2 regions of the Bradyrhizobium sp. UNPF46 genome follow, and region 1 is predicted to be linked to the other one. Evidence: riboswitches for the same ligand, from Rfam matches in the RefSeq annotation. Region 1 holds a riboswitch; the other holds the start of a gene.
What was found. A riboswitch is a leader RNA that binds a small molecule or an ion and turns the genes downstream of it on or off. The one in region 1 is predicted to bind S-adenosylmethionine.

Region 1 (11,544 bases):
GAGATATCCTACGTCGCGACCAGCTTCGAGAACCCGCTCTACACCGAAGAGATGGGCATCATGGATTTCCTCAAGCAGCCCGACGTCACCATCGTGCAGGCGCTGCTGCTGCGTTTCCGCCCCGTCAACATGGACGTGCTGCCGCTCTACATCGTGCTGATGCTGGCGCTGCCCCTGATCCTGTGGTCGATGAAATGGCGGCCTGACGTCACGCTCGGCCTCTCGGTCGTGCTCTACGCGGTCACCTGGGAGTACGACCTCTACCTGTCGGCCTATCCGAACGGCTTCTGGGCCTTCAATCCCTTCGCCTGGCAATTGCTGTTCGTGTTCGGGGCATGGTGCGCGCTGGGAGGTGCGCGACGCATGTCGCGCATCCTGGCCTCGCCCGTGACGATGTGGATCGCGATCGCCTATCTCGTCGCGGCGTTCTACGTGACGCTGACCTGGTACGTGCCGCAACTGTCACAGTTCATGCCGAAGCGGATCGAGCAGTGGATGTATCCGATCGACAAGACCGACCTCGACGTGCTGCGCTTCACGCATTTCCTGGCGCTGGCCGCGCTCACAGTGCGCTTCCTGCCCCGGGATTGGCCGGGCTTGAAATCGCGCTGGCTGCGCCCATTGATTCTATGCGGCCAGCATTCCCTCGAGATCTTCTGTCTCGGCGTCTTCCTGGCCTTCGCCGGGCATTTCATTCTCGCCGAAGTCTCCGGCGGCGCGGCCATGCATGCGCTGATTAGTCTCTCCGGGGTCCTGATCATGTGGGGCGTGGCCTGGGTGATTTCGTGGTACAAGCGCGTGGCTGACAAGAGCGGTGCGAAAACCAAAAACGCCGTCGGCAACGCCGATCTGGCGGGAGGGGGCTGATGAAGGCGAAGGTTCTCCTGAGCCTGATCCTGCTATGCGGTAGCCTCGCCGCGCCTGTGGCGCGCGCGGGGGATGCTGCTGCGCCTGCCGTGCCCGCGGCGTGCGAATTGCCGTCCTATCTGCTGACCAGCGAGAGTCAGCTCCCCAAGGTCGCCGACGCCATCAAGGCCGGGAAACCGCTCGAAATCCTGGTCATCGGCAGCCGCTCGACCACGATTCCGTCGTCGGAAGGCAGCTCCTATCCGGCGCGCATGGAGGCGATCCTCAAGGAGAAGCTGCCGGCGTCCGAGGTGGTGCACGTCTCCGTAGAAATACAGAGCAAGAAAACGGCAGAGGAGACCGCGTCCATATTCGTTAAGCTGATGGAAGCAAAAACGCCTACCTTGGTGATCTGGCAGACCGGGACCGTGGATGCTATCCGATCGATCGATCCCGATGAATTTCGCAGCGCGGTGACCGACGGGGTTGTTGCGCTGCAAAAGGCGGGGGCTGACGTCGTCTTGATGAACTTGCAATACAGCCCGCGTACGGAGACCATGATCTCGGCGCCGCCTTATCTCGACAATATGCGGGTGGTGGCGCAGGAGCACGATATTCCGCTGTTCGATCGTTTCGCGATCATGCGGCAGTGGAATGAGCAGGGCCAGTTCGACCTGTTCAGCCCGTCCCGCGGGCCTGAGCTGGCGAAGCAGGTCCATGATTGCCTAGGCCGGGCGTTGGCACAGTTCGTGATCGACGCCGCTCACCTGGAGCCGGCCCAGCAGCAAAATTGAGGTCTAGCGTTAATGAGTTCTCTCCGCCCTTTTCGCCTGACGGCATGGCTGGCCGCGCCTGCAGCCGCAGTGCTGTTGTTGCTGGCGCCGGCCGTGCAGTCGCACGCGCAGACGCAAGCCGCGACCCAAGCAGCGCAGGCGACGCCTGCGCCAGCGCAGTCGGCTGATCCCGCGCCCGCGCCGCCGTCCCAGACCACCGTGGCCGCGACCTCGCCCGAGCAGCGCGGCGTCACGACGCGCGCCATCGACAGGGTGAAGCAGGTCGCCAAATCCGCCGCCGATATTTTCAGCCGCGTGCCCTGCCTGCCGCCAAAGGGCGGCTCGAAGGCGATGGGCTCGCTGCCGCATGTCGCGGGCAAGCTGGTCGCCGGCAAGCCCGTCGTCATCGTCGCGTTCGGCTCATCGTCGACTCAGGGCTTCGGCGCGAGCTCGCCGGAGTTCAACTATCCGAACCGCCTCGCCGCGCAGCTGCGCCGGCACTATCCCACCGCCGACATCACCGTCGTCAATGCCGGCGTCGGCGGCGAGGACGCGCCCGAGATGATGAAACGCCTGCAGACGCAGGTGATCGACGCGCATCCGGACCTCGTGATCTGGCAGGTCGGCACCAACGCCGTGCTGCGCAATCTCGATCCCGGCGAGACCGCAAAAATGGTCGAGGACGGCATCAGCCGCATCCAGGCCGCCGGCGATGCCGACATCGTGCTGGTCGACCCGCAATATTCGCCCGCCGTCAACCAGCGCAAGGAGAGCGCCGGCAAGATGGTGCAGCTGCTCGGCAAGGTCGCCGAGCTCCGTCACGTCGGCATCTTCCCGCGCTTCGAGGTGATGCGCGACTGGCACGAGAAGCAGGCGATCCCGGTCGAGAGCTTCGTCATTGCCGACGGCCTGCACATGAACGACTGGGGCTATGCCTGCTTCGCCCAGCTGCTCGGCGACGACATCATCCGCTCCGTCGGCCAGATCAAGCTCGGGGTCAACGTGCCGGCGGACGTGCGGACGTATCGGCCGATGTGAGGTCTGCTTCACCCTCCCCTGAAGGGGGAGGGTCGATCGCGCGCAGCGCGAGCGGGGTGGGGTGATCTCTCCACTCGGGCAGTGTTGTATGTGGAGAGACTGTCACCCCACCCCGCTACGCATTCCGCTTCGCTGCATGCGCAGCGACCCTCCCCCTCCAGGGGAGGGTAAGAGCCTCACGCCTTCTCCAGCGCCGCCGTCAGATCCTCGATCAGATCATCCACATGCTCGAGCCCCGCGGAGAAGCGGATGAAGCCCTCGCTGATGCCGAGCGCGGCGCGGTCCTCCGGCTTCAGGCGCTGATGCGTCGTGGTCGCCGGATGCGTGACGAGAGACTTGGCATCGCCGAGATTGTTCGAGATCTTCGCAAGCTTCAATTCATTGAGCACGCGGAACGCCGCCTGCTTGCCGCCCTTGACCTCGAAGCCGACCAGGGTCGAGCCGCCGCGCATCTGCTTTTTCACCAAGGCCGCCTGCGGATGATCGGCGCGGCCGGGATAGACCAGCCGCGAAATCTTCGGATGGCTCGCCAGCACGTCGGCGATGCGCGATGCGGTATCGGTCTGCGCGCGCACGCGCACGCCCAGCGTCTCCAGGCCCTTGAGCAGGACCCAGGCGTTGAACGGCGAGATCGACGGGCCGGTCTGGCGCATGAAATTATGCAGGTGCTCGGCGACGAACGCTTCCGACGACAGGATGATGCCGCCGAGACAACGACCCTGGCCGTCGATATGCTTGGTCGCGGAATAGACCACGACGTCGGCCCCGAGCGCGAGCGGGCTCTGCCAGATCGGCGTCGCGAACACGTTGTCGACGACGAGCCGCGCGCCACCGCTGTGCGCGATTTCGGCGATTCCTGGGATGTCGAGCACGTCGAGCGTGGGATTGGTCGGGCTCTCCAGGAAGAACGTCTTGGTGTTGGGCCTGAGCGCACGCTGCCACTGGTCGAGGTCGGAGCCGTCGACCAGCGTGGTCTCGATGCCGTAGCGCGGCAGCAGGTCCTGGATGACGTAGAGGCACGAGCCGAACAGCGCGCGCGAGGCGACGACGTGATCGCCGGCCTTGAGCGGCGCCAGGATCGCGGTCGTCACCGCGGCCATGCCGGTTGCAGCCGAGCGGGCGGCCTCGGCCCCCTCGAGCTCGATCATGCGGCGCTCGAACATTGCGATGGTCGGGTTGGAGTAGCGCGAATAGATGAAGCCGGGGTCCTCGCCCTTGAACCGCGCCTCGCATTGCTCGGCGGTGTCGTAGACGTAGCCCTGGGTCAGGAACAGCGCCTCCGACGTCTCGCCAAATTGCGAGCGCAGGGTGCCGGAATGGACCAGGCGGGTTTCGGGACGGTAGTTGGCAGGCGACTTCGACATAGATACCTCCGACATGACCGCTTCGTCGAAAGCGGGCACAAAAAAACCGGCCTGGACATGTCCACGGGCCGGGATCTCAGAGGTCCCCGGCCTGTTTAGCGACTTATTTAACGTGGCTGCAAGCCGGCCGGCTCAAATCACCACGGGATAAGTGATGCTCATATTCCGCAATGCCCTTTCCGTCAAGGCGTCCATCGGATAGCCGTAAAAGACCTGTATTTCCGGCATGTCCGGATGCATTTGAGCCCTGATGAGGACCCCCGGTTGACGTTCACGGTCGCGCCCGACGCCAATGGTATCCTGCCCGACCGCATGATCGCGGCGATGGCGGAGGCAGGCCTCATCCTGCCCGCCTACGACTTCGTCGAGAGCCAGATCCAGCCGGCCAGCCTCGATCTGCGCCTCGGCGACATCGCCTATCGCGTCCGCGCCAGCTTCCTGCCGGGGCCCGGTGCCACGGTCGCCGAGCGCATCGACGAATTGAAGCTGCACGAGTTCAGCCTCGCCGACGGCGCGGTGCTGGAGACCAACTGCGTCTACATCGTGCCGCTGCTGGAGAGTCTGGCGCTGCCGCCGGAGATCGTCGCGGCCGCCAACCCGAAGAGCTCGACCGGCCGGCTCGACGTCTTCACCCGCGTGATCGCCGACGGCACCCGTCGCTTCGACATGATCGGCGCCGGCTATCACGGCCCGCTCTACGCCGAGATCAGCCCGAAGACGTTTCCGGTGCTGGTCAGCGAGGGCTCGCGCCTCAGCCAGGTGCGCTTCCGCACCGGCGATGCCATCCTCAATGCCGACGAGCTCGATGCGCTGCATGCCGCCGAGCGCCTCGTCGACATCGACGATGCCGATCTCTCAGGCGGCGTCGCCGTTTCCGTCGATCTCTCCGGCGAGAAAGCCAGCGGCTTCGTCGGCTACCGCGCCAAGCGCCACACCGGCGTCGTCGACGTCGATCGCCGCGCCGGCTATTCCGTCGAGGACTTCTGGGAGCCGATCTCGGCCCGTCCCGACGGCAGCCTGATCCTCGATCCCGGCGAGTTCTACATCCTCGCCTCCAAGGAAGCCGTGCAGGTGCCGCCCGACTACGCCGCGGAGATGGTGCCGTTCGATCCGCTGGTCGGCGAATTCCGTGTGCATTATGCCGGATTCTTCGATCCCGGCTTCGGCTATGCCGGCGCCGGCGGGCTGGGATCGCGCGCCGTGCTGGAGGTGCGTTCGCGCGAAGTGCCGTTCATCCTCGAGCACGGCCAGATCGTCGGCCGCCTCGTCTACGAGAAGATGCTGGCCCGCCCCGACGCGATGTACGGCCAGCGCATCGGCTCGAACTACCAGGCCCAGGGCCTCAAACTATCGAAGCATTTCCGGGTGTAGCGCGATCCTGTAGCCCGGATGGAGCGCAAGCGTAATCCGGGGCAGTCTCACTTGTAGCGCGATCCCGGATTGCGCTCCGCTTCATCCGGGCTACGAGGTGACGGCATGAGCAATCCATCCGAACTCGACGCAAAGATCGCCGAAAACGTCGCGGATGCGCTGATCTATTCGGATCGCTCCGGCACGATCATGCGCTGGAACGGCGCCGCGACGACGCTGTTCGGCTTCTCCGCGGCGGAAGCGCTCGGCCAGAATCTCGACTTGATCATTCCCGAGCATCTGCGCGCCGCGCACTGGAAGGGCTTCGAGGCCGCACTCGCCAGCGGCGCGATGAAGCTTGCGGGCAAGCCGACGCTGACCCGCGCGCTACACAAGAGCGGACGCAAGCTCTACATCGAGATGACCTTCGCGCTGGTGCGGGATTCCGGCGGCAACGTGCTTGGATCCGTGGCGATGGCCCGCGATGTCACCGAGCGGGTCGAGCGCGAGCGCGCAGCCAGGACGCCGCCGCAAACTTCGTGATGCGGAATTGGCAGGCGATCGCGCAGGGCGCCCTGCACGGGCGTCATGTTGCCTGCCTGAAGGTGCAGTGACACACTCGATCAAAATCAAGGATCGGGAGCGAACATGGCCGCCGCCTCAGACGCCGCGCAGGAAGCCCAATGGAGGCGCTGGCGCGCGGTTGCCGACCTCTATCACGCCTACTTCACCGGCCTCATCCTCACCGTCGTCACGCGCCGTGGCACCGCCGATGCGGCGGAATTCGTCTTCCGCGTCTTCCGCCGCCAGCAGCAGGAGCGCTTCCTGCCCGGCCTCAGGAAGCTCGGGATCGATCATCTGCCGCCGGCGGTGGCGGCCGCGCAATATCACTATCTCTCCAACTGGATCGGCGGCGTACATGTCGAATACATGTATGAGAGCGATACCAAGGCCTGGATCCGCTATCCGCCGCCGCGCTGGATCTGGAAGGGCACCGCGATCTGCGGCGTGCCGGGCGAGGTGAGCCGCGCGATGCTGCGCGGCTGGCACGCCAACAACGGCGTTGCACTCGGTGATCTCAGGCTCGGCTTCGTCTGCACCAAGCAGAGCGTCGACGGCCAGGACGGGCTGGAAGGTTACTACCATCAATACGATCATCCGCTCGAGCTGGACCAGCGGCTCGTGTTCGCGCGTCATCTCGAAGCGCCGCTGTTCGATGCGAAGACCGCGCCGGCACTTCCCGTTGCGAGCTGGCCGAAGCCGCGCCTGGAGAAGGCCTATCGCAATTACGCGATGGAATATGTCCGCACTGCCGCGCCCGTGATGGTGCAGCTGTTCGGCCCGGAGGACGCCGGCTATCTGCTGCGGCTCACCGGCAAGCTGATCGGTATGCAATATTTCGACGAGGTTGCGGCGGCGCTGGCGATGGGGCGCGGTGGGAAAAGTGAATTCGCATCGTTCCTGAATGCGCTGTTCGCCGCGCAGGATGACGCGGCCGAGATGACGCAGTCCGAAGGCACGTTCGAACTCCGCCAGCGGAGCTGGAAGCTGATGGACGACGTCGCCGATGATCATCCCGCCTGCGCCAAGGTGCTGGAGGGACTGTTCGAAGGCCTCGCTGCCGGGTGCGGCCGGCATATCGCCGTGCATGTGCGCCCCGCCGCCGGCGGCCGCCGGCCGTTGGTCTGGACGATCGAATAGCGTTCATCCGTCGAAATGCACTGCCGCAGGGCACGCCTGCATCTGGCGCAGGAGGAAGCGCTCCGCATCGTGCTAACACGGCCTCGCTGCGCCCTGCGCGCGAACAAATTGATCGGCACACCTATGCATTGCCGTGCCGCAAATGGCGCCCGTGCCCGGAGGGGACATGTCCGACATCGCCGAAATCCCGGTCGATGAACAAGAGCGTCCGCTGCCGCCGCCCCCGCGGCCGGTGCGAAGCGCGCTGGTGGACGGGCCGATCCTGCGCACGCTGCTGTCGCTTGCCTGGCCCAACGTGATCGCGCTGTCGGCCGGCACCTGCACGGTGATCGCCGAGACCTCCTATATCGGCCGGCTCGGCGTCGAGGCGCTGGCGGCGATGGCGCTGGTGTTCCCGACCATCATCCTGACCATGACGATGTCGGGCGGCGCGATGGGCGGTGCGGTGGCATCCGCCATTGCACGCGCGCTCGGTGCCGGCGATCGCGAGCGCGCGGCCACGCTCGCCATGCATGCGATGCTGATCGGCATCAGCTTCGGCCTCGTCTTCATGCTGGGCATGCTGATCTTCGGGCCGAAAGTGCTCGAGATGCTCGGCGGCCGCGGCGATGTGCTGACCCATGCGATCGCCTACACGCAGGTGTTCTTCGGCGGCGCCGTGCTGCCCTGGCTGCTCAACACCATGGCCGGCGTGCTGCGCGGCACCGGCAACATGAAGCTGCCCTCGTTCCTCATCCTCAACTCCGCGGCCTGGCAGATCGTGCTCGGCGGCACGCTCGGCCTCGGGCTCGGTCCGGTGCCGCAGTTCGGCATGCGCGGCGTCGCGGCCGGCGCGCTGATCGCCTATTCCATGAACATCTGCATCATGGGCTGGGTCCTGTTCTCCGGGCGCGCGCGCGTCACGCCGAAGCTGCGCGGCCTGCGCATCCAATGGGCGATGTTTTTCGACATCCTGAAGGTCGGCGCCATCGCCTGCTTCTCGCCGCTGCAATCGGTGCTGACGATCTCGATCTTCACCCACATGCTGGCGCAGTTCGGCACCGCGATCCTCGCCGGTTACGGTATCGGCGCGCGGCTGGAATTCCTGCTGACCTCGATCGCGTTCTCGTTCGGCATCGCCTGCGTGCCGATGGTCGGGATGGCGATCGGCGCCGGCAACATCGCGCGGGCCCGGCGCGTCGCCTGGATCGCCAGCGTCGCCGCTTTCGCCGCCGTCGGCGCGCCGGCCTGCGTCGTCGCGGTGTTTCCCGATCTCTGGATCAACATCTTCACCGACAGCGCGGCCGTGCGTGCGGCGAGCCATCAATATCTGTCGACGGTCGGACCGTTCTACGCGTTCTTCGGCATTGCCACGGTGATGTATTTCTCGTCGCAAGGCGCCGCCAAGGTGATTGGGCCGGTGCTGGCGCAGACGGCGCGGTTGGTCTACATCTCCGCCGCAGGCTGGTGGCTGTCGACCCACGGGGCCAGCGCGCAGAGCTACTTCTGGCTGGCCGCAAGCTCGATGGTCCTGCTCGGCCTGCTCTCGTCCTCCAGCGTCCTGCTGACGCGCTGGGGGCCGCGCGCGAGCGCGCCCGCGATCAGGCCAGCACTATCAGGCGCCGACTAAAGCGCGATGATCGCGCTTTAGGTTGTTGTTTGAGAATGATGCTTTCGGAAGACCGCTACACTCTTTTCCGGATCATGCTCTAGCGATGCCGATGGCGGCGATGGCCGCTGCCGCCGACATTGGCGAGCCGCATCAGTTGCGGGATCATCGCCATCATGTCGCCGCCTCCGGCGCCGCCGAGCATGCCCATGATCTCGCCACCGCCGCCGCCGAAGCCGGCCGGGATGGTGCCGCCGCTCATCGGCGCGTAGCCGCCGTAATTCGGCGCGCCGAAGCCGCCGCCGAGATTGCCGGCGGAGAGGCCATTCAGGCCGCCGCCCATCATGCCACCGAGACCACCGAGCCCGCCGCCGCCATTCTCCATCATGCGGCTCATCATCGGGCCCATGGTCTGCATCATCATGGCGAAGCGGCGCTTGCCCATCTTCGCCTTCATCATCTCCAGCATCGGCGCCATCTGCGTCATCATGTCCTCGCTGCCTCCCCCGCCGAACCCCGCGAGCTGCGCCTTCGCGGGCGTGCTTGCGACGGAAAACAGCAGCAGCACGGCGGCTGCCTGGCAGATCACCTTGTCCGCACCTCTCATGGCATGCTCCTCGCGTGCGCAGGCCCGCCGGGAGAGCGGAGCCAACCGGACGCACGCCGCCATGGTTACGGCTGGCGAGGGCGCCGCTCTGTGAGAAAACTCACGGAGCCGCAGAGCCTGGAGGGCAGCTCACGCCGCAGCGGGCGGGAAGGCCTTGTGCAAGGCGGTCTCGGCCTGGCGGGTCTGTTCCTCGACATAGGCAGCAAGCTCGTTCGGCAGCATGTCGATGATCCAGACCAGGCGGCTTGTCCGCTCGCCGTCGGCGATCACCTGAACCGAGGCGCTGTAATGCTTCAGCCGCTCGTTGCTGATGGCATAGACGAGACGGTGCTTCACCTCGTCGCAAGCGACCAGCACCTCACGCGCCACCGAACCGTTGGCGAAGGTGACGATTCGCGCATCGCCGTCGAGCGTGCAGGCGGTGACGAAGCCCGGCACCAGCCGCTCATGCAGCGCACCGAAGTCGCGCACGGCGTCCCAGACGTCGCGCGCGGGGGCGTTGAGGGAGATGTCGTTGTGGATGGTGGCCATGGGATTTCCTCAAAATCAGTCTTGTAGAGTGGGCAAAGGCGCGTAGCGCCGTGCCCACCATTTGAATTGACGTGGGCAGTCGGTGGGCACGCTTCCGCCTCCGCTCTTCGAGCTACGGCGGAGAAGTCGCTTTGCCCCCTACGAGATCTCGTGAGCGTCACGTGCAAACCGCCTCGACATTGTTGCCATCGGGGTCGATCAGGAACGCTGCGTAATAGGTCGGGCTGTAATCCTTGCGCGGCCCGGCGCCGCCATTGTCGCGGCCGCCGCTCTTCAGGCCTTCGCTGTGGAACGCCTTGACCGCGTCATGGCTCCCGGCGCGGAACGCAATATGCGCGCCGTCGGCCTTGCGTCCCTTGTTGAGATGCAGCCACAGCGCCGGCTCGCCCTTCGGACCGAAGCCGGCATAGCCGTCGCCGCTCGAGCACAGCATGTAGCCGAGCGGGGCGAGCACCGCGGTGTAGAAGCGCGTGGCGGCGTCGAGATCGGCAACGCGCAGTCCGATGTGGTCATACATGGTCGTCTCCATTGCAAGGCGCGCCGCGACTGGCGCGCGCTGGAGCCGACCCTAGTCAGTTGAGGGCGATCCGCTCTTGGAGAATCTTGCGCTCGCCCTTCGACGCTTGCCGGAACTTCGTCGGCGATACGCCGGCGGCGCGGTGGAACGTGCGGACGAAATTGGAGAGATCGCCGAAGCCGACGTCATAGGCGACATCGGTGACCGCGATGTCGTCATCCGCGAGCAGCCGTGCCGCGTGGCGCAGCCGCGAGCGCACGAGATATTGATGCGGGGTGACGCCGAGCACGCCGGAGAACAGCCGGAGGAAATGGAACGGACTGAGGCCGGCCTGCTTCGCGGCCTGTTCGAGATCGACCTCGGCGTGGGAATTGTCGTCGATCCATAGCGCGGCCTCCACCGCGCGGCGGCGGTCGCGCGCGGTGGGCGTGGCCGGCTTGCGCGGCTTGCCCGAAACGACGTCGACGAAGCGGCCGGCCAGGATCTGGCCGACCTCGTCGAGGCCGATGTCGCTGTTGCCATCTGCCGCCGTCTGGGCGAGCTCGCCCAAGACCATCAATTCCGGCAGCGGCGGCGTGGCGCCGACCCGCCAGATCTCGCGCCGTCCACCGAGGGCATCGACCATGTCCTCGCTGAAGAAGAATCCGAGGCAGACATCGCCGCTGACATGCTCATGCGTGCAGGTGTATTCCTCGCCGGGCGCGCCGACCAGCATCGAGCCCGCCACCAGGTCGAAGAACCCGGCACGGCACCGGCATCCGAAGCTGCCCGCGCGCACATAGGCGATGGAATGCCCGGTGCGGCATTCGGCAAATGGCATATCGTCCGGTCCCGCGTCGCAGCGGAACTCACAGACCGTGATCGATTGTGTCGTCAGCAGCGTGGTCGCGTCCATGCCGCCTTATCTAGGCATGATCCGGAAAAGTGTCAGCGGTTTTCCGACGAGATCATGCCCAAAAATAAAACTGAGGTGCGATCAAGTTCGCCCCTCAATTGGGGGCACGGGGCGGGGCAACGGGCAGCAGCACCTCGAACAGCGTCTTGCTGGCGACGGGGTGGGCGCCCTCCAGCGCCAGCAGCCGCCGCTTGGAGATCACCCCGCCATAGGGCGAGGGCCGGTCGGCGTAGTTGCCGGCCTCCAGCACCCGGTGGCAGGGCACGATCAGCATGTAGGGATTCTTGGCGATCGCCTGCGCCACCGAATGCGCGGCGCCTGAGGCGCCCAGCGC
Region 2 (11,544 bases), on a different contig from region 1:
CGGCGTGAAGTCGCAGGACCTCACCAATTTGTTCGGCGCGCTCGACCGCGCCGTCCCCGGCCTCGGCAAGGTCATCAAGCAGAACGCCAATGCCGGACTTGCCGCCGGCATCAACTCGATCGGCACCGAGAGCACGCTGGAAGGCAGGAAGGCGAGAAGCTTCCCGTTGAAGTTCGCCGACGGCGCCGTGCTGCTCGGCCCGGTCAAGGTCGGGCAAATTCCGCCGCTGTATTGAAGCCGCTCTCGTCATTCCGGGGCGATGCGTAGCATCGAGCCCCGGAATGACCAGCGAAACTACGGCTTCTTCAGCGCGCCATGCTGGCGGCCGAAATCCGCCGCGGCCGAATCCTGGCCGATCTCGACGATGCCGCGGCGAATGGCGCGGGTGCGGGTGAAATGGTCGAACAGCGCTTCGCCGTCGCCGCGGCGGATGGCGCGGGTGAGCTTGGACAGGTCCTCGGTGAAGGTGCCGAGCATCTCCAGCACGGCCTCCTTGTTGGCGAGGAAGACGTCGCGCCACATCGTCGGATCGGAGGCCGCGATGCGGGTGAAATCGCGGAAGCCGCCGGCGGAGAACTTGATGACTTCGGATTCCGTCACCTGCGCCAGCTCGTCGGCGGTGCCGACGATGGTGTAGGCGATCAGATGCGGCAGATGGCTGGTGATCGCGAGCACGAGATCATGGTGATCCGGCGTCATCACCTCGACCTTGGCGCCCATCGCGGCCCAGAAGGCGCGCAGGCGGTCGGTCGCCGCGGCGTCGACGCCTTCCGGCGGGGTGAGGATGCACCAGCGGTTGATGAAGAGCTCGGCGAAGCCTGAATCCGGCCCCGAATGCTCGGTGCCCGCGACGGGATGCGCCGGCACGAAATGAACGGTCTTCGGCAGATGCGGCGCCATGTCCCTGACGATCGCACCCTTCACCGAGCCGACGTCGGAGACAACAGCACCGGGCTTCAGATGCGGTGCGATCTCCTGCGCCACCGGCCCGCAGGCCCCGACGGGAATGCAGAGGATGACGAGGTCGGCATCCTTCACCGCCTCCGCATTGGTCGCCACGACCTGGTCGACGATGCCGAGCTCGAGCACCCGCGCGCGCGTCTTCTCCGAGCGTGCGGTGGTGACGATCTCGCCGGCGAGCCCCTGGAGCTTCGCAGCGCGCGCGATCGAGCCGCCGATCAGGCCGAAGCCGATCAGCGCGACGCGCTGGAAGTGCGCCTGCGCACTCATTTGCCGGCCATGAAGTCGCGCAAGCCGTCGACCACGAGGCGGTTGGCCTCCTCGGTGCCGATGGTCATGCGCAGCGCATGCGGCAGGCCATAGTTCTTCAGCGCGCGCAGCACCAGGCCGCGCTTGGTGAGGAAGGCGTCGGCGTCGTCCGCGGTCTTGCCCTTCTCGGTCGGGAAGTGCATCAGCACGAAATTGGCGACGCTCGGCGTCACCTTCAGCCCGAGCTTGGTGATCTCCTCGGTCAGCCAGTTGCGCCAGGTCTCGGTGAACTGCTTCGACATCGCCTGATGCGCGGTGTCTTCGATCGCGGCGACCGCGGCATACATCGCCGGCGTCGACACGTTGAAGGGGCCGCGGATGCGGTTGACCGCGTCGATGATGTGCTCGGGGCCGAACATCCAGCCGATGCGCAGCGCGGCGAGGCCGTGGATCTTGGAGAAGGTGTGCGTCACCACCGTGTTCTCGGTGGTGGCGACCAGCTCGATCCCCATCTCGTAGTCGTTGCGGGAGACGTAATCGCAATAGGCGGCGTCCAGCACCAGCAGCACGTGCGAGGGCAGGCCGGCGCGCAGGCGCTTGACCTCGTCGAACGGCACATAGGTCCCGGTCGGGTTGTTGGGGTTGGCGAGCCAGACCAGCTTGGTCTTCGGCGTCACGGCCTTGAGGATGGCGTCGACGTCGCAGGTGAGGTTCTTCTCGGCCGCGACGACGTTCTTGGCGCCGACCGCCATGGTCGCGATCGGGTAGACCAGGAAGCCGTGCGTGGTGGAGATCGCCTCGTCGCCGTGGCTGAGATAGGTGTGCGCGAGCAGATTGAGGATCTCGTCCGAGCCGGCGCCGCAGATGATGCGGTTGGGATCGAGCCCGAAAGAACGGCCGATCGCTTCGCGCAGCACGCGCGAGGTGCCTTCCGGATAGTCTTCGAGATGATCCGCCACGCGCTTGAACGCCTCGATCGCCTTGGGCGAGGGCCCGAACGGCGTCTCGTTGGCCGAGAGCTTGAACACCTTGCGGCCCGGCTCGGCGACCGGGCTCTTGCCGGGCGTGTAGGGCGCAATATCGAGAATGCCGGGATTCGGCACGGGGCGGGACATCTTCAACTCCGAAAGTGGCTTTAAGCGGTACGCGATTTACGATTTTGGCCCGGTCGGGGGCACCGTATAGCGCGTTGCGTGGCTGCCGACGAGGGCCGTGGAGCGCACCGAGGCCCCCGCCTCGATCAGGGCAGCCCTGATTTTGTCGATGCTGGTCGCGCTCGTGACCGAGACCAGCAGCGCTGCGCCGTCGAAGGCGGTGTCGGGCACCGCCACGATCTCGGCGAGCGGCGACAGGGCGCGGGCGACCTCGGCGTTCCACCCGGACACGCGCACGCTGAAGGTCTCGACCTCGGTCACCAGGGCGCTGTCGGGGACGCGCGAGATCGCGAACACCGGCAGCGCGGCCGGATGGTCGGCGCGCTCGACGAACGGCATGCGCGCGATGATCTTCGGCGCGCCTTTTTCCTCGAGCGAGAGCCACCACGGCGTGCGGCTCGACGTCGCCGAGACCAGCGCCAGGTCGCCCTTGGATTTCGCCACCGCCTCGACCGCGGCCTGCGCGCTGAAATGCGCGACGTAAGGCACCGTGAAGCCGAAATGAAAGCGCGCGGAATCGCGCATCGCCGGCTCGCTCACCGAGATGTCGGCATGCACGGAGAACGGCGCCTGCACGTAGGTGAAGGTCGAGATGATGACGCGCCAGATGCTCTCGACGGTGTCGAGCGGCAGGATGCCGCGATGACGCTGCACGATCTCGCGCATCATGGAGGCCTCACGCGCGGGGCGGAATGCCGAGCCGACCTCCTGGGTCTGCTTCACCTGGATCAGGCGGTCGATGATGTCGCCGCGCTGCATCAGCAGGCGATGCATGGCCTCGTCGATCGCGTCGATCTCCTTGCGCAATTCCTGCAATGACGGCGGCGCGGGCGGACGTTGAGACATGTTGGGCTGTCGATCGTTCCGATGGGGGATGTCCTGATTAGGCAGTCGGGGCGGCGAAAGCAAAGAGAAATGACGTCCTTCCCGGTCGGCGCGACGGAGGCGAATTGGGCCGATCCGGGCCGCGACTTGACGAAAACCGCCCAAGACGGTAGCTTTTGCCCGTTCCGTGGTCATTTGAGCCGGCCGGCTTGCAGCCACGTTAAAAAACTCGCTAAACAGGCCGGGGACGCTTTCGATCCCGGCCGAACCTATCGTTCAGGCCGGGTTTTTCATGGCCTGATGCAAGTGGCGATCACGCGTTTGATCGCAAACGAGGTCGATGGTCATGGATGGCGTCAAGTCGATACCGAGTCCTGCGATCAGCGCTGACGAGCGGTCGCATGAGGTGGATCATCCGAGCTCGCAGGTCGCGCATTTCGGCACCGAGCAGCCGCTGCGGCTGGATTGCGGCGTCGATCTCACCCCGTTCCAGATCGCCTACCAGACCTATGGCGAGCTCAACGCCGATCGCTCCAACGCGGTGCTGATCTGCCATGCGCTGACCGGCGACCAGCATGTCGCCAACGTGCATCCCGTCACCGGCAAGCCGGGCTGGTGGGAGACCCTGGTCGGCCCCGGCCGCCCCATCGATCCCAAGCACTACTTCATCATCTGCTCCAACGTGATCGGCGGCTGCATGGGCTCGACCGGGCCGGCGTCGATCAATCCCGCCACCGGCAAGGTCTGGGGCCTGGATTTCCCTGTCATCACCATCCCCGACATGGTGCGCGCGCAGGCCATGCTGATCGACCGGCTCGGCATCGACACGCTGTTTGCGGTCGTCGGCGGATCGATGGGCGGCATGCAGGTGCTGCAATGGACCGCGGCCTATCCTGGCCGCGTGTTCTCGGCGCTGGCGATCGCCTGCGCGACGCGGCACTCGGCGCAGAACATCGCCTTTCACGAGCTCGGCCGCCAGGCCGTGATGGCCGATCCCGATTGGCACGGCGGCGGCTATGCCGATCAGGGCATCCATCCGCATCGCGGGCTCGCGGTGGCGCGGATGGCGGCGCACATCACCTATCTCTCCGACGCCGCGCTGCATCGCAAGTTCGGCCGGCGCATGCAGGACCGCGACCTGCCGACCTTCTCCTTCGACGCCGATTTCCAGGTCGAGTCCTATCTGCGCTACCAGGGCTCCTCCTTCGTCGAGCGCTTCGACGCCAATTCCTACCTCTATCTGACGCGCGCGATGGACTATTTCGACATCGCCGCCGATCATGGCGGCGTGCTCGCCAAGGCGTTCGCGGACATCAAGACGCGCTTCTGCGTGGTCTCCTTCACCAGCGACTGGCTGTTCCCGACCTCGGAATCGCGCGCGCTGGTGCATGCGCTCAACGCCTCGAGCGCGCGGGTGTCGTTCGCCGAGATCGAGACCGATCGCGGCCACGACGCCTTCCTGCTCGACGTTCCCGAATTCTTCGACATCTCCCGCGCCTTCCTGCAATCGGCAGGCAAGGCCCGCGGGCTCACCTCCAAGAACGACTGACGAGGACGGCTAGCGATGTCTGTACAGGAAGTGTTGCCGCTGGGCGGCCTTGCGACGGGACAGTCCGGTCATTTTCGCGCCGACCATCTCCTGGTCGCCGACATGGTCAAGCCTGGCTCGAAGGTGCTCGACGTCGGCTGCGGCGAGGGCGATCTGCTCCAGCTGCTGGAAACGCGCGGCATCGACGGACGCGGCATCGAGCTGTCGCGCGAGGGCGTCAACCGCTGCGTGGCCAAGGGGCTTGCGGTGGTGCAGGGCGACGCCGACACCGACCTCGTCAATTATCCGGACGACGCCTTCGACTACGTGATCCTGTCGCAGACGCTGCAGGCGACCCGGCAGCCGAGGGTGGTGCTGGAAAACCTGCTGCGCATCGGCCGCCGCGCCATCGTCTCGTTCCCGAATTTCGGCTTCTGGAAGATGCGGCTGCAGCTGCTGATCGGCGGCCACATGCCACGTACCGAGAACCTGCCGGCGACCTGGTACGACACCGCCAACATCCATTTCTGCACCATCAAGGATTTCGTGCAGCTCTGCGACGAGATCAACGTCAAGATGGAGCGCTCGGTCGCGCTCGATCTCTACGGCCGCCCGGTGCCGCTGAACCTGCCCTGGTGGGTGTGGAACATGTTCGGCGAGCAGGGCGTGTTTCTGCTGAGCCGCGGCGGGGGAAAATAGTCTCTCGTCGTCATTCCGGGGCGCGCGAAGCGCGAACCCGGAATCCATCGTGCCGCAGCGTATGACGTCCAATGGATTCCGGGCCCGCGCCTTTGGCGCATCCCGGAACGACAGCTAATGCGCGGCCAGCGACCTGGGATCCCGCGCCGGCCAGCGGCCCGCCTCGACCAGCGTGACGAACCGCTCCACGCTTTCGTTGAACAGCGCGGGCTCTTCGAGGTTGAGCACGTGGCCCGATTTCGGAAACATCGCCAGCCCCGCCGCGGGCAGATGCTTCTTCAGGAACAGGCTTGGCCCGATACACGGATCGTCCTCGTCGCCGCAGATGATCAGCGCCGGCGTCGTCGCCTTCGCGATCGCGTCCGTCATCGTATAGATCGAGGGGCGGCCGCCCTGGAAGCCGCGCATCGTGCGCGCCGAGCCCTTGGCGTCGTGGCGCGCCAGCGCGGCGTAGAAATCGGCGTGTCCGCGCGGGTCCTTCACCAGGAACGGAATCCGGCTCGGTGCCTCGCGCGTGATTTTTGCGACCTCGGCGGAGCCCAGCGTCTCGAACTGCTCGGCATTGGCGCGGCACTGCTTGCGCCAGGCCTCCAGGTTTTCGAGCTCCGAGCCGGAGCCGACGCCGGCCAGCGTCATCGACAGCGCGCGCTGCGGCGCGTTCAATCCGATCTGCAGCGAGGAATAGGCGCCCATCGACAGGCCCACGAGATGCGCGCGCTCGATCTTGAGATGATCGAGCACGGCAAGCGCGTCGGTGTAGAAATGTTCGTAGGTGTAGACCTCGCCCTCAGGCACGTCCGACGGCGTGTAGCCGCGCGCCGAATACGTGATGCAGCGGTGGCCGCGCGAGAAGTAGCGCATCTGCGGCTCCCAATTGGTGTAGTCGGCCGCGAACTCGTGCAGAAAAATGATCGGCGTTCCCTGACCCGCTTCTTCGAAATAGATGCGGACGTCGTCCCTGGTCGTGGCGTGGGGCATTAACCGTTTCCCTCTCTTCAAGCCGCCTTTGCAGGATTGCAGTTAATGCTGTTGTCCGCAATGCGGCGGCATTGAACCAGTGTCGGCACAAAATCATCACAGCTATTCGCGGGCAGCCCGCGTCTTTTTCTCGCCACATCCGGCGGCTTAACGGCCAGACGGATGTCGGCCTCAGCGAGGGGCGGACGGGAAGTGGGGTGTCAACGAAGGATGAAGAATGGTTGAGTTGTTTGCGTCTCGCCTGTCGCGTTGTGTTGTTGCGCTGGCGATCTTCTCCGCGGCGGTTGCCGCAGTCGTTTCTCCGGCCTCAGCGCGGCCGCATCATCGTCATAGCGCAGAGCGGCACGCTTACGTGCACCACGCCAGACATCATCATTATCGCCATCATGCGAGCCGCTCGCGCTTCGAGCGCAGCGCCGCGCAGTTGCAGGCGAGCGGATTCGCCGACACCCAGGCGAGCTACGATCCGAACGCCAACGGCGGCGGCATGGCCCATAGCGCCATGGCGAACACCGCAATGGCCAATAGCGGCTTCGGCGGCGGATCGAGCCTTGTATCCGAGGCGCGCCGCTATGTCGGAGGCAATCCGACCGGGCGCGGCAGCCTGTGGTGCGCGCGTTTCATGAACATGGTGCTGGAGCACACCGGCCATAAGGGCTCCGGCTCCGACATGGCGAGCTCGTTCGCGCGTTACGGCACCCGCGTCTCCGGTCCGCAGGTGGGCGCCATCGCGGTCATGTCGCGCGGCCGCCGCGGCGGTCATGTCGGCATCATCACCGGCATCGACGCGCAGGGCAATCCGATCATGATCTCCGGCAACAACGGCAACCGCGTCCGCGAGGCGCCGGTCTCGCGCGGCCGGATCTATGCGTATGTGATGCCGAATTGAGGTGAGATCGGTAGGGTGGGTTAGCTGGTGGTCGCGCGAAGCGCGGTCCGCTTGCGTAACCCACCTCTTCTGTTTCGGCGGAGACAGGCGGTGGTGGGTTACGCCTACGGCTAACCCACCCTACGAACCGTCACACCAATCTCGGCTCTTCCACCGCGACCGCATCGCCGATGCCGATCTCGCCACCTTCGATGACCTCGCCATAGATGCCGCAGTCCATGTGGCCGAGATGACGCGAAAGCGTCGGCGGGATCTCGAGATCGCGCTTGGCCGTCACCGGGTCCACATTGGTGGCGGGGCAGCGGACGATGCGCTTGACGACCTTCAACCGGGCCTGCCCGATCGCGAGCGTCTGGCCGACGAGATCGAGCTCCGACCAGGCCGGCCACCCCGTCACGTAGAGATTGGCGCGGAAGCGCAAGGGATGCACCGCGGTGCCGCCCAGCATGGTCTCGATCGCGCGCACGCTGTTCAGGTTGATGATGGAGACGACCTTGCGGGCGACGTCGGAGAAGCTGTGGTCGCGGCCGGACAGAACCTTGGGCGGCCCCTTCAGCTCCGGCTGGAAATTCTCCGTGAAATAGCGCTCGATGGCGGCGCGCCCGGCCGCGGTCTCGAGGTCTCCGCTGGCGACGGTCTGGCCGTCCTTGCGGATGGTCAGGACGTTGCTGGCATCGTCGAAGCGGCTGTCGAGCTCGGCCAGCCGCTCATTGCGCGCGAGCATCAGGAACTGGATTTTCGGCTTCCACTCGGGCTGCTCGGGATCGAAGCCGCTCGGGCCGTTCTCGATGGCGTAGCGGCGGTCGGCGGGAAGGGTCTGGCCCGTCCGCAAGGGGACGCGGCGCAGAGGCTCCGGCGTCAGGCCCTTGATCGGGTAGCGGTACAGGCCGGTAATCTCGGCGGTCTGGCTGGCTGGCTTTGCGGCAGGGATCATGCCGTTACTTAAGGGATTCGCCCCGGCCCCGCCAAGCCGGCGGATCGGCGCACGAAATTGTGAACTCGCCTCTTTCGCATCCGCAACCTGCTTCCCACATCTGCCTCAGGCCGGCGGCAACGTCGGTAAATGACGATCGTTTACCGCTTGAGAAACCTCAATGCAGTCAGCGGAAACCCAATGAAGATGCCGTATTGGGGTGCCTTAGAGGGCCCCGAGGGCAGGCCGAGGGACAAAAGAGATGAATATCGAAAAGTATACCGAACGCTCCAGGGGCTTCATCCAGTCCGCGCAGTCGCTTGCGATGCGCGAGGGGCACCAGCAGTTTTCCACCCTGCATATGCTGAAGGTCCTGCTGGACGACAATGAGGGGCTGGCTTCCGGCCTGATCGACCGCGCCGGCGGCAATTCCCGCGCAATTCTGAAGGCCACCGAGGACGCTCTCGGCAAGGTGCCGAAGGTCTCCGGCGGCGGTGCCGGGCAGATCTATCTGGCACCCGAGCTCGCCCGCACCTTCGACGCGGCCGAGAAGGCCGGCGAGAAGGCCGGTGACAGCTTCGTCACGGTCGAGCGGCTGCTGCTCGGCCTCACGCTGGAGAAGACCAGCGAGGCCGGCGTGATCCTCAACAAGGGCGGCGTCACCCCGCAAAACCTCAATGCGGCAATCGAGGCGCTGCGCAAGGGCCGCACGGCCGACAGCGCGACCGCCGAGAACGCCTATGACGCGCTGAAGAAATATGCCCGTGACCTCACCCAGGCGGCGCGCGACGGCAAGCTCGACCCGGTCATCGGCCGCGACGAGGAGATCCGCCGCACGATCCAGGTGCTGTCGCGCCGGACCAAGAACAATCCCGTCCTGATCGGCGAGCCCGGCGTCGGCAAGACCGCCATCGCCGAAGGCCTCGCGCTGCGCATCGTCAATGGCGACGTGCCCGAGAGCCTGAAGGACAAGAAGCTGCTGTCGCTCGACCTCGGCGCGCTGATTGCCGGTGCAAAATACCGCGGCGAGTTCGAGGAGCGGCTGAAGGCCGTGCTTCAGGAAGTGACCGGGAGCGAGGGCACCTTCATCCTGTTCATCGACGAGATGCACACGCTGATCGGCGCCGGCAAGGGCGACGGCGCGATGGACGCCTCCAACCTGCTCAAGCCGGCGCTCGCCCGCGGCGAGCTGCACTGCATCGGCGCGACCACGCTCGACGAGTACCAGAAGCACGTCGAGAAGGACGCGGCGCTTGCGCGGCGCTTCCAGCCGATCTTCGTCAGCGAGCCCTCGGTCGAGGACACCATCTCGATCCTGCGCGGCCTGAAGGACAAGTACGAGCAGCACCACGGCGTGCGGATCACCGATTCCGCGCTTGTTGCGGCGACGACGCTGTCCAACCGCTACATCACCGACCGCTTCCTGCCCGACAAGGCCATCGACCTCATGGACGAGGCCGCGGCGCGGCTGAAGATGCAGGTCGATTCCAAGCCCGAAGAGCTGGATTCGCTCGACCGCGAGATCATCCGGCTCAAGATCGAGCAGGAGGCTCTGAAGAAGGAGAGCGATCCCGGCTCCAAGTCCCGGCTCCAGACCCTGGAAAAGGATCTTGCCGAGCTCGAGGAGAAGTCGGCGGCGCTGACCGCGCGCTGGAGCGCGGAGAAGAACAAGCTCTCCGATGCCCAGAAGCTGAAGGCCGAGCTCGACGGCTTGCGTGTCGAGCTGGCCAATGCGCAGCGGCGCGGCGAATTCCAGAAGGCCGGCGAGCTGGCCTATGGCCGGATCCCGCAGCTCGAGAAGCAGCTTGCCGATATCGAGGCCAAGGAGAACTCCGGCGAGATGGTGGAGGAGGCGGTCACCGCCAACCACATCGCGCAGGTGGTCTCGCGCTGGACCGGCGTGCCGGTCGACAAGATGCTGGAAGGCGAGAAGGAGAAGCTCCTGAAGATGGAGGAGCAGCTCGGCCAGCGCGTCGTCGGCCAGGCCGAGGCCGTGCGTGCGGTCGCGACCGCCGTGCGCCGTTCGCGCGCAGGCCTGCAGGACCCGCACCGTCCCACGGGCTCGTTCATGTTCTTGGGCCCGACCGGCGTCGGCAAGACCGAGCTGACCAAGGCCTTGGCGGAGTACCTGTTCAACGACGAGACCGCGATGGTCCGCCTCGACATGTCCGAATACATGGAGAAGCACTCGGTCTCACGGCTGATCGGCGCGCCTCCGGGCTATGTCGGCTATGATGAGGGCGGCGCGCTCACCGAGGCGGTGCGGCGCCGGCCCTACCAGGTCGTGCTGTTCGACGAGATCGAGAAGGCGCATCCTGACGTCTTCAACGTCCTGCTGCAGGTGCTCGACGACGGCCGCCTGACCGACGGCCAGGGCCGCACGGTCGACTTCCGCAACACGCTGATCATCATGACCTCGAACCTCGGTTCGGAGTATTTGGTGAACCAGCCGGAGGGCGAGGACACCTCGGCCGTGCGCGAACAGGTGATGGGCATGGTGCGCGGGCATTTCCGGCCCGAATTCCTCAACCGCGTCGACGAGATCATCCTGTTCCACCGCTTGCAGAAGAGCGAGATGGGCCGGATCGTCGAGATCCAGTTCGCGCGGCTGCAGAAGCTGCTGACCGACCGCAAGATCGTTCTGACGCTCGATGCCGCGGCTCGCGACTGGTTGGCTGCCAAGGGCTGGGACCCCGCCTACGGCGCAAGGCCGCTGAAGCGCGTGATCCAGCGTCACCTCCAGGATCCGCTCGCCGAGATGATCCTGGCCGGCGACGTCAAGGACGGCGACAACGTTGCGATCTCGTCCGAAGGCAACGTGCTGACTTTCAACGGCAAGGCGCCGCAGACCGCCGAGATCGCCCAGTTCGAGGCGCCGACGGCGAAGCGGAAGCTGAACTGAGGCCGGCGTTCGAAGCCTGAAACGATGATCGCCCCGGAGAGGCCAACCTCTCCGGGGCGATTTTTCTTGAGGGGACGTTGGCAAGTTCACGGCACCTGCCGGAGCCCTGCTGCCCGTCGTGCGCACGCGGTCTGGTGCAGCCTCACCGACATATGCACGCCATCTACAATTTTGGTGCGCTGCACGCAGAAGGGGTGTTGTGCAAATGAAACACGGCAAGCGCTTTATCGCTCTGGCTGTACGAATCTTCTTGAACAACCCGTCACATCGTCGCCACAATCCCTAACGGGGAGTTAAGGGGGCGTGGGATGCGTAGCGTGGGGGCGTTGCGTCGACGAATAGCGTTCAGCGTCTTGATGCTGGCCGGCCTTGTCTTATCGGGGTGCAAGACTTGGGATAGCGGGCCCGATAGGCTCTATACCCCGGCAGAAGAATTATCGCGCGCAC

Region 2: linked by a shared signal. The riboswitch ahead of metX (homoserine O-acetyltransferase MetX) and the one ahead of UNPF46_RS08665 (O-succinylhomoserine sulfhydrylase) in region 1 are both predicted to bind S-adenosylmethionine.

Annotation. Positions count from the first base shown of each region.
Region 1 is NZ_LFJB01000018.1:68,104-79,647, reverse strand. It holds gene UNPF46_RS08680 (OpgC domain-containing protein) at 1-867, shown strand, start outside; gene UNPF46_RS08675 (SGNH/GDSL hydrolase family protein) at 867-1,640, shown strand; gene UNPF46_RS08670 (SGNH/GDSL hydrolase family protein) at 1,653-2,657, shown strand; gene UNPF46_RS08665 (O-succinylhomoserine sulfhydrylase) at 2,834-4,021, opposite strand; SAM riboswitch at 4,096-4,175, opposite strand; gene UNPF46_RS08660 (2'-deoxycytidine 5'-triphosphate deaminase) at 4,256-5,392, shown strand; gene UNPF46_RS08655 (PAS domain-containing protein) at 5,498-5,914, shown strand; gene UNPF46_RS08650 (hypothetical protein) at 6,020-7,072, shown strand; gene UNPF46_RS08645 (MATE family efflux transporter) at 7,239-8,681, shown strand; gene UNPF46_RS08640 (hypothetical protein) at 8,761-9,267, opposite strand; gene UNPF46_RS08635 (SRPBCC family protein) at 9,397-9,798, opposite strand; gene UNPF46_RS08630 (VOC family protein) at 9,956-10,315, opposite strand; gene UNPF46_RS08625 (helix-turn-helix transcriptional regulator) at 10,371-11,210, opposite strand; gene UNPF46_RS08620 (methylated-DNA--[protein]-cysteine S-methyltransferase) at 11,305-11,544, opposite strand, start outside.
Region 2 is NZ_LFJB01000059.1:10,516-22,059, forward strand. It holds gene UNPF46_RS22760 (DUF2125 domain-containing protein) at 1-235, shown strand, start outside; gene UNPF46_RS22765 (prephenate/arogenate dehydrogenase family protein) at 295-1,230, opposite strand; gene hisC (histidinol-phosphate transaminase) at 1,227-2,324, opposite strand; gene UNPF46_RS22775 (chorismate mutase) at 2,361-3,209, opposite strand; SAM riboswitch at 3,366-3,445, shown strand; gene metX (homoserine O-acetyltransferase MetX) at 3,535-4,737, shown strand; gene metW (methionine biosynthesis protein MetW) at 4,753-5,415, shown strand; gene UNPF46_RS22790 (alpha/beta fold hydrolase) at 5,530-6,393, opposite strand; gene UNPF46_RS22795 (TIGR02594 family protein) at 6,611-7,282, shown strand; gene UNPF46_RS22800 (MOSC domain-containing protein) at 7,413-8,216, opposite strand; gene clpB (ATP-dependent chaperone ClpB) at 8,458-11,097, shown strand; gene UNPF46_RS22810 (hypothetical protein) at 11,406-11,544, shown strand, end outside.